DNA from 3 places in the Arthrobacter sp. T572 genome. Region 2 is predicted to be linked to each of the others. Evidence: riboswitches for the same ligand, from Rfam matches in the RefSeq annotation. Region 2 holds a riboswitch; each other region holds the start of a gene.
The links. A riboswitch is a leader RNA that binds a small molecule or an ion and turns the genes downstream of it on or off. The one in region 2 is predicted to bind S-adenosylmethionine.
Positions count from the first base shown of each region.

Region 1: it holds a riboswitch for S-adenosylmethionine, as region 2 does, so the genes downstream of both, ACUYMZ_RS10345 (LLM class flavin-dependent oxidoreductase) here and metX (homoserine O-acetyltransferase MetX) in region 2, are expected to answer to the same signal.
Region 3: it holds a riboswitch for S-adenosylmethionine, as region 2 does, so the genes downstream of both, ACUYMZ_RS13685 (aminotransferase class V-fold PLP-dependent enzyme) here and metX (homoserine O-acetyltransferase MetX) in region 2, are expected to answer to the same signal.

Region 1 covers NZ_JBRAZQ010000002.1:1,975,622-1,978,887, reverse strand. Annotated here, with positions in the region: gene ACUYMZ_RS10350 (NtaA/DmoA family FMN-dependent monooxygenase) at 1-187, opposite strand, end outside; gene ACUYMZ_RS10345 (LLM class flavin-dependent oxidoreductase) at 220-1,311, opposite strand; SAM riboswitch class IV at 1,348-1,457, opposite strand; gene ACUYMZ_RS10340 (PLP-dependent cysteine synthase family protein) at 1,767-3,122, shown strand; gene ACUYMZ_RS10335 (NADH:flavin oxidoreductase/NADH oxidase) at 3,119-3,266, shown strand, end outside.
Region 2 covers NZ_JBRAZQ010000002.1:1,525,446-1,528,711, forward strand. Annotated here, with positions in the region: gene ACUYMZ_RS08110 (bifunctional o-acetylhomoserine/o-acetylserine sulfhydrylase) at 164-1,480, shown strand; SAM riboswitch class IV at 1,633-1,748, shown strand; gene metX (homoserine O-acetyltransferase MetX) at 1,763-2,884, shown strand; gene ACUYMZ_RS08120 (winged helix DNA-binding domain-containing protein) at 2,918-3,266, opposite strand, start outside.
Region 3 covers NZ_JBRAZQ010000002.1:2,692,478-2,695,743, forward strand. Annotated here, with positions in the region: gene rsgA (ribosome small subunit-dependent GTPase A) at 1-456, shown strand, start outside; gene hisN (histidinol-phosphatase) at 511-1,323, shown strand; SAM riboswitch class IV at 1,507-1,620, shown strand; gene ACUYMZ_RS13685 (aminotransferase class V-fold PLP-dependent enzyme) at 1,651-3,045, shown strand; gene ACUYMZ_RS13690 (class I SAM-dependent methyltransferase) at 3,220-3,266, shown strand, end outside.

The sequences.
Region 1 (3,266 bases), 450 kb from region 2:
GGCCCTCGCCGAGGAAGAAGGCTGTAAAAAGGCCTCGTTCGGCTGTCTGGGCCACGCGGCGGAAGGATTCGAAGTCGGTCTGCGAGCCGCTGGCCGGGTCCTTCCACACCGTGGTGTGGTTGACGCCCTGGAAAAAGACACCGAACTGGATCCGGCCGTTGCCTGCGATGCGGTGATGCTTGGTCATGGTTCTGCTCTCTGCCTTGTTCTTGGCCTTGTTCAGGCTGCGGCGTAGCGGTTGGCGGGGCGTGGAAGGCGGAAAATTTCGCGCAGCGTCGTGCCTGGCTTTGGCGGCGTTACGAGCCCGGACTTGTGCAGTTCAGGCAGCACCTTGCGGGCAAGCTCCGGCAGGTCGATGTCCAGCACTGCGGGCTTGAGGCGCACGCCGTCTGCGGCTGCAAAGAGCGCCGTGAGGAGTTCCACGAGCCCATCGGGATCGCCCACGTAGCGCGCCCCGCCCTGCCACTTTTCGTGGGCATCAAGCTCCGCAAGCCGGCTGGCTGCGGTTTGCCCCCGGGCGTCCAGGATCACATCCAGTTCAACGACCGTCCGCTGCGCACCTGCCGCCGCTGCCTCTTGTGCTGCCTGGGCCAGGTCGTCGGCCGTGCCGGCGGAGACCAGGGCCACGTCAGCTTCGACGGCGGGAAGCAGGCTTGCGGGGGCGAACACCACCAGCTGGCCCTGGAGTGGACGCGGAATGATGGACGGGCCCTTCACGGCGAACCGCCCGCCTTCAAAATCGGCATAGTGCAGCTTTCCGCGGTCCAGGTAGCGGCCCGTGGCAACGTCGCGGATGACAGCGTCATCTTCCCAGGAGTCCCAGAGCCTGCGGTTGGCCTGGACAACATCGGCTGCCTCGCTGATCACGTCGTCCCCGGGAAGCGGCGTGCGGCCCACGGACCGGGCTTCCCCGGCAAAGTTGTCCGCGTTGACCAGCCAGCCGGCCCGGCCGTGCGAGGAGTAGTCGAGGCTGGCCAGCTGCGTGGCAAGGTGGAACGGCTCGGTGAAGAGCGTCCCTGCTTCCGGGACCAGCCCCAGGGAGCGGGTGACCGGCGCGGCAAAGGCTGCCCGCTGGATGGCATCGAGGCGCACGGGTATCCCGGTGGTTCCTTTGTCCACCACCCGGCTGTCCTTGAAGGTAGCCAAGTGGAAGCCGGCAATATCGGCGGCCTGGACAGTCTCCCGGATCCGCTGGCCCCCCAACAGTGCCTGCGGATCATGGAGGGCCTTGCGCCACGCAGCCGGGTGGGCCCCATCGCCGTCGAGCTCCAAAGCAACTACACGCGAACGGAAATCAGGATTGGAAGGCATGGTTCTCTCTTTTCAGAGGCCGCGGTGCGGCCGGTTGACATTCGCTTGCCGCTGTTGCGGCCAGGTCTGTTTCCGGAGCACCCCGCCACACAATGCCTGAGGGTTGCCGCAGCGCGAGCCGGTCCTTGGCGCGCTGACTCTTGACCTGGGATTGAATCTAGGAGCGTGTCCAAGGAATGTACAAACCGGCCCGACGCGGGAAGTCAACCCGGGAAACACCGCGTCAAAGGGCTGCCAAGTTCGTCATTTTTGACCGATCCGGGAGTCCTGTGTGACTTCCCGTTGCGTGGGATTGAGCCGGGTTGAGTCCCGTTGAGCGCGGTGACAGAACAGCTTTGGCCCGGCCTTGAGGCTCCGTAGTGTCGTGCCATGCCAAAGCCTCCCGGGACCCTTGTGCAGGTCCACGATCCCAGCATGATGTCCGCCACCCAGAGCTCCATCCGCCCGTTGGTCCCATGACCGTCCACGAATCAGTCCTGGATGCCATTGGCGCCACTCCCCTGCTCCGCCTGAACAAGCTCGGCGGCGGGGTGCGTCCACGCATCTACGCCAAGCTCGAGTTCCAGAACATAGGCGGCAGCGTCAAGGACCGCGCCGCGTTGTCGATGATCCGTGCGGCTGAAGAGGCCGGACTCCTGGAGCCCGGCGGCACGGTCGTTGAGGGTACCAGCGGCAACACAGGTATCGGGTTGAGCCTTGTGGCCGCGCAGCTGGGCTACCGCTCGGTGATCTTCGCACCCGCCGCCACCGCCGCCGAGAAGATCAGTTTGCTCCGTGCCTACGGTTCGGAGGTGCACTTGGTGGCTGATTTCGTGCCACGCTCGGACCCGGCCCACCTCGCCAACCGGGCGGCGGCGTTCGCAGCCTCTACCCCGGGCGCATGGCTCGCACTGCAGTACGACAATCCCGCCAACCCCGCCGCCCATTTTGCGGGGACGGGACCCGAGATCTGGGCCGACACCGAAGGGGCCGTGACCCACTTCGTCGCAAGCGTCGGAACCGGCGGGACCATCAGCGGCACGGGGCGGTACTTGAAGCAGGCCAGCGAGGGGGCGGTCCAGGTCATCGCCGCCGACCCGGAGCACTCCCGCTACGGCGGAGGCAACGGATCCCTCAAATACACCGAAGGTGCCGGGCATCCCCTGCACCCGGACTCCGTTGAAGACCTCTGGCCCGAGGCCTTCGACACCGCCTTGGTGGACAAATACTTCAGCATCAGCGACCGGGACGCCATCTTCACTGCCCGCCGCGCTGCCCGCGAGGAAGGCTTGTTGATCGGCGCCACCGGCGGCACAGCCCTGGCTGCAGCACTGCAACTCGCCGAAACCCTGGACGGACACCACACGATCGTGGTGGTGGTGCCGGACTCCGGCCGGAACTACCTCTCCACCTATTTCGACGACGCCTGGCTCACCTCGCTCGGTTTCCTGGAACCCACGACGCCGGAAGGAACCGTTCGCTCGCTGCTCGCCACCGCGCCTGCCGGAGTCCAGCTCCTGGCGAGTACCCTGACAGCGGCGGAGGCCGCCGTCGTACTTCATGCCCGCCAGGTGGCTCCCGCCGAACCGGCATTCCTGGTTCTGGACCGCGGCGACACCTTCGGAACCGTCCACCCGCGCGAGGTAGCGGCGGTGGTGACGCTGGAGTCGTTGAGTGCTGTGGACGATGCTTCCCCGGCCGTTACCGCGGGACTCGGGTACCGCACACTGGCAGCGGGTCTGCCCGCCCGGGAAGCGGCAGGTTCCGGGGTCGTTGCAGTGCTGGTCGATGGCCGGATATCCGCTGCGTTTCGCGGGCAGGCACGCGCGTGAACGCGCCTCCTGTAGCCAAGCGAACCACCGTCAGCCTCTTTCAGCCCATCACCCTGGGACGGCGGACGTTCGCCAACCGGCTGTGGCTTTCCCCGATGTGCCAGTACTCCGCTGCGGACGGCGTTCCGGGACGCTGGCACCTGG
Region 2 (3,266 bases):
GGGTAGCGGAACCGTCATGGCTGGACCCGGAACAGACGCGCGGGGACCGAAAAATACTGTCTTCGTCATAAAGCTGTCCAAGTCGCGGGCGGGTTCCTAGACTGGCCGCAACCCACCCGGCACCACCAACTGAAAACCCATGCGCTACGAAGAGGAGAACGCAATGTCACAGGGATGGTCCTTTGAAACCCGCCAGATCCATGCAGGCCAGGAACCTGACGCTGCAACAGGGGCGCGTTCGCTTCCGATCTACCAGACCACCTCGTTCGTGTTCCCCAGTGCCGAGAGTGCTGCCAACCGGTTTGCCCTGGCTGAGCTTGCGCCCATCTACACCCGGATCGGCAACCCCACCCAGGATGCCGTGGAGCAGCGCATTGCCAGCCTGGAAGGTGGGCTCGGCGCCCTCCTGCTGAGTTCGGGCCAGGCAGCGGAAACGTTCGCCATCCTGAACATCGCCGAAGCCGGCGACCATGTGGTGGCCAGCCCCAGCCTGTACGGGGGCACGTATAACCTCCTGGCGCACACGCTGAAGAAGTTCGGGATTGCCGTGACCTTCGTTGAGGATCCGGACAACCTGGATCAGTGGCGCAACGCCGTCCAGCCCAACACCAAGCTCTTCTTTGGCGAGGTGGTGTCCAACCCGCGCCAGGATGTCCTGGACATCGAGGGGATCGCTCAGGTGGCACACGATGCCGGCGTGCCGCTGATCGTGGACAACACCCTTTCCACTCCCTACCTGATCCGTCCCATCGAGTGGGGTGCGGACATCGTGGTGCACTCAGCCACCAAGTACCTGGGTGGTCACGGTGCGGCGATCGCCGGCGTGATCGTGGACTCGGGCAACTTCGACTTCGGCAAGGACCCGGACCGCTTCCCCAACTTCAACACGCCGGATCCCAGCTACAACGGCCTCGTCTATGCCCGTGACCTCGGGAAGGATGGAGCACTGGGCGCCAACCTTTCCTACATCCTCAAAGCGCGGGTCCAGTTGCTCCGCGATCTCGGCTCCGCAGTGTCTCCGTTCAATGCTTTCCTGATTGCGCAGGGCCTGGAAACCCTGAGCCTCCGGGTGGAACGGCACGTCGCCAACGCCACGGCAGTGGCGCAATGGCTGGAAGCGCACGACGACGTCGAATCCGTCGCCTACGCCGGGCTGCCGTCCAGCACCTGGTTCGAACGCGGCCGGAAGTACGGTCCACGCGGTACGGGTGCCGTGGTGGCCTTCACCATCAAGGGCGGAGTCGAGGCAGGCAAGCGCTTTGTGGATGCCCTGGAACTGCACTCTCACGTTGCGAACATCGGCGATGTCCGGTCCCTGGTCATCCACCCGGCGTCGACTACCCACAGCCAACTGACCGTGGAACAGCAGGTGGCAGCAGGCGTGAACCCGGGTCTCGTCCGCCTGGCTGTGGGCATCGAGCACGTCGACGACATCATCGCCGACCTCGAAGCCGGCTTCCGCGCCGCCAAGGGCGCGTAGGCTCTGCAAGGCCCTGGCGTGGCCCCGCCGGTCGAATGTTCGCCGGACGGGGCCCGTGCGGGGTCTTTGGCGAACCAGGCAGTGAAAAACCGTCACACTGCTGTCACATTCTTCGCCAGAACCGCCATGTTCTTCCTAGACTCTACGTATTAGGTCATGAGTGCCAGCGCATAGCCCCGGCTTGCTGGCCGGCAACCCTCCTCCGCGGTGGGGTGCCCCGGGTGAGGACCTGGCCTGTCGCAGAAGTGGCGATGGGCAAGCGCGACGATAGGTGTCAAAGGAATGACCATTACTGCTGCAGCACTCCCAAAATCGGGCGAAGAAGACGGCATCGTCAAATACGCGGGCATCGGTTCCCTGGAACTTGAAGCGGGCGGCTTCCTTCCTGATGTCGTCCTGGCCTACGAGACGTGGGGACGGCTGAATGCCGATGCATCGAACGCTGTCCTGATCCAGCATGCGCTGACGGGAAGCACGCACGTAGCCAAGGGTGCCACCGACGAGGACGGTTGGTGGGAGCAGTTGGTGGGTCCCGGCGCCACGATCGACACCGACCGGTTCTTCGTGGTCTCCATCAACATTGTGGGCGGATGCTACGGAAGCACCGGACCGTCCTCGACGGCCCCGGACGGACGTCCTTGGGGGTCCCGCTTCCCCTTGGTCACCCTGCGGGACAGCACCGAAGCCGAAGCCCGTCTTGCCGACACGCTGGGGATCCGCCAGTGGCATGCGGTGCTTGGCGGCTCCATGGGTGGTGCCCGGGCCCTTGAATGGGCCGTGACTTTTCCTGACCGCGTCAAACGATGCGCAGTCATCTCAGTCGGTGCCTACAGCACCGCCGAGCAAATCGCCTTTGCCCAGTCGCAGACCTTGGCCATCCGCCAGGACCCCCACTTCAACAACGGCGACTACTACGACGGACCGGCTCCGGAGGCGGGCCTGGCACTGGCGAGGCGCATCGCGCACATCACCTACCGGTCAGCGCTGGAACTTGATGTCCGCTTCGGCAGGGAAGCCCAGCACCAGGAGACGCCCCTGGCCGCCGCTGTGTTGGGCGAACGCGGCCGCTACCAGGTGGAGAGCTACCTGGACCACCAAGGCACCAAGCTGGTCCGCCGCTTTGACGCCAACAGCTACATCGCCATCACTGAAGCGCTGATGTCCCACGATGTTTCCCGTGGTCGCGGCAGCCTCCAGGAAGCCCTCGGACGGGCCACCGCCGAGTTCTTTGTCGCGGCAGTGGACACGGACAGGCTCTACTTTCCGGAGCAGTCCCGGCAACTGGCCGCGCACCTGCCCGGGCAGGTCCCTGTTCATGTCATTGAAGCGCCGATCGGGCACGACGGCTTCCTCACGGAAATCGGCCAGCTTTCCACCCAGCTCCGCGAGGCGTTCTTCGCGTAGCGGTGCGGTGGCTGTTGGAACCACGGGTGGCCGTTACACCAGCGACGTCTGCAGGCGCAGGAACTGACCGTAGCGTTGGGCCTCGGCGTCCAGCGCTGCTTGTTCCTCCGGCCCGGGTTCACGGTTCATGCGCACTTCCAGCCCGCATACTCCGCCCGAGAGCCTGTGTCGCCACCAACCGGCCAGCCGGCCATCCAGCAACACCGCGTGCATGGGACCCTTGTCCTCCGGAAAATAAGGTGCTGTTCCGCCCAGGTAGTGCCGGGTTTGGGAGTAGCCCATGATGTATTCGTCATAGCACTGGACGAGGTCGATCCTGGGCTCCGCCTGCCGCGTCCGGGGGAGTGCCTGCCCGGGACGGGCCGGCTGCCCGGACCGGGCC
Region 3 (3,266 bases), 1.2 Mb from region 2:
TTGGACGGCAAAGTCACGGTCATGCTGGGTCACTCCGGCGTCGGCAAATCCACCATGGTCAACGCCTTGACCGGTGCCGAACGCGCCACAGGCGGCGTCAACGCCGTCACGGGCCGCGGGCGCCACACCTCGTCCTCGGCCCTGGCGCTCAAGCTCGCCGATGCCCCGTCCGGCAGCTGGATTATTGATACTCCCGGCATCCGGTCCTTCGGCCTGGCCCTGGTGGATCCGGACCGCATCCTGCACTCGTTCCCGGACCTGGAGCCCGGCACCGACGCCTGCGACCGCGGTTGCAAGCACGACGCCGGGGCGGTCAACTGCGGCCTCGATGCGTGGGTCAACGAGGGCCACGCGGGTCCCTCCGGTCCGGCCCGGCTGGCATCACTGCGACGACTCCTGGGCGCAGACCCCAGGCTGGAGGCCAAGGAAGCCAAGGAACTGGGAACCGTCAACTAGCCAGCGGGCTTCACGTCCCGCTGCGGGGGAACGTTTCACGATAAGTTTGGTGGCATGACCCAACCCGTTTCCAGCTACAACGACGACCTTCGCCTTGCCCATGTCCTGGCGGATTCCGTGGATGCCCAGACCATGGACCGCTTCAAGGCCCTGGACCTGCAGGTCGAAACCAAGCCAGACCTCACTCCGGTCACAGATGCCGACAAGGCCGCCGAAGAAGCAATCCGCGGCCAGTTGTCCCGTTCCCGGCCGCGGGATGCTGTGCTGGGTGAGGAATTCGGCAGCACGGGTCACGGCTCGCGGCGCTGGATCATCGATCCGATCGACGGCACAAAGAACTTTGTCCGCGGAGTTCCCGTCTGGGCCACACTGATTGCCTTGGTTGACGAGGGGGAGCCAGTGGTGGGGGTCGTCAGCGCTCCCGCCCTGGGCAAACGTTGGTGGGCTGCAAAAGGGATGGGAGCCTACACCGGCCGTTCCCTGGCGTCGGCCACACGGCTCAAGGTTTCCAACGTCTCGCACCTGGCCGATGCCTCCCTGTCCTTCTCGAGCCTGTCGGGTTGGAAGGACCGCGGAAACCTGGAGGAGTTCCTGGGCTTGACGGAAGACGTGTGGCGCACCCGCGCGTACGGGGACTTCTGGTCATACTGCCTTGTTGCCGAGGGCGCGGTGGACATCGCCTGCGAACCGGAGCTCAACCTTTACGACATGGCGGCCCTGGTCCCCATCGTCACCGAGGCCGGTGGCCGGTTCACCTCCCTTGAAGGTGAGGATGGCCCCTTCGGTGGCAACGCCCTGGCGACCAATTCGATCCTCCATTCCGAAGTCCTCAAGCGCTTGAACCCCGAGGTTGACGACCTCCTCTAGCAGCTAATGCCACGGTTGCCACCTGGCAGCCAAGCAGAATTTTCGACGGCGGATGCCACCTTTCGGGGGCATCCGCCGTCTGTTTGTTCGGCAAATCGGCCAAATTTCAACCGGCGTAATAAAGCGCTTAACAATCCGGGCGGCTTTGAAACGGGCGGCGGGCGTGCCCTAACCTCATTTACAGGTCACGAGTGCCAGCGCAAAACCCCGGTTTGCTGGCCGGCAACCCTCCATTCGCGGTGGGGTGCCCCGGGTGACGACCAGGCCGGTCCGGAACGGATACGGCAAGCGCGGATCCCCGGCGGGGTCCCTCTTGAGTGAGGTCACATGAGCACAGCTACGTTCAGTTCCACGATCCAGCCGTCCCCCGGGCAGGAGCTTGCCGCCGGCAGGCCACTGGCCGCCGTCACCGGCGCCGAGCTGCAGGCACCACTGATCCAGGGCGGTCACGTCAGGTACGCCAACCTTGACTACGGAGCATCGGCACCGGCCCTGACCATCGTGTCAGCCTACTTGAACGAGGTCCTCCCCTACTACGCCAGCGTGCACCGGGGCGCCGGTTATGCCTCGCAGATCAGCACCTCGGTGTACGAAAACTCGCGCAACATCGTTCGCGGGTTCGTAGGCGGCCGTCCTGACGATTCCGTGATCTTCACCCGTAACACCACCGACTCGCTGAACCTGCTGGCAGGCTGCCTGCCACAGATCGATGGCAAGCACACCGGTGAAGTCCTGTACCTGGACATCGAACACCATGCCAACCTGCTTCCGTGGCAAGGAGTTCCCCACCGCAGCGTGGTGGCTGATACCACCCTTGCCGGCACCATCGCGAAAATCCGCGGAGAACTCAGCCAGGGTGGCGTCTCCCTGCTGGCTGTCACCGGCGCCTCCAACGTGACCGGCGAAATCCTGCCCATCAAGGAACTCGCAGCCCTGGCCCACGAATACGGTGCCCGGATCGTTGTTGACGCCGCACAGTTGGCACCCCACCGCCCCATCAACATCGCCGCGGCCGACGTCGACTACGTTGTGTTTTCCGGCCACAAGCTCTATGCACCTTTCGGCGCGGGTGTGGTGGTGGGACGCCCGGACTGGCTCGACGCCGGAACCCCGCACCTTGCCGGCGGCGGAGCGGTGCGCGAGGCACGCCTGGACTCCGTCAGCTGGGCAACCGGCCCTGCCCGCCACGAAGGCGGCTCCCCCAACGTGCTTGGTGCAGCAACCCTCGCCCGCGCTGCCCAGGTACTTTCCGGCCTCGATCCGCAGGCATGGCACAACCACGAGGCCGCCATCCGGGCCTACCTGGTGGAAGGCCTGCAGGCCATTGACGGCGTGAGCGTCCACCGGATCTTCAGCGATTCGACCGATACCATCGGTGTGGTCAACTTCTCGGTGGAAGGATTCGACGCCGGACTGGTGGCCGCCTACCTCGCTGCAGAGCACGGTGTGGGCCTCCGCGACGGCCGCTTCTGCGCCCACCCGCTGCTCAAGCGCCTGGGCTTGCCCTCGGGTTCGCTGCGCGCCAGCTTCGGCGTAGGTTCCAGGCTGGAGGACGCCGGGCGCCTGCTGCGCGGCATCGAAGAACTCAAGCGCACCGGCCTGGGCTGGGACTACGTGGTGGATGAAGGCCGCTGGGTACCGGCCAACGACCACCGCACCTACCCGGAATGGGCCCCGAACACCCCGGGTACCGCAGGCGCCGCACCCTGCACCGTGGACTAGCCTGCGCACTGGAACGACTCCCGACCCAACTAAGTAGCAGCAGAGCGCGTTTTGACCCCTCAAAACGCGCTTAACTGCGACCCAGTTGGGTGAGGCGGGCGGCCACTGAATCGCACCGCTCTTGCGGTAAATTCGTAAGGTACCCCGGTCTCAAGCTTCCGAAGGAGTCCTTGCGTGGCCATCAGTCCACATCGTGTATCCGGTGGCGCCAGCGGTCCCAG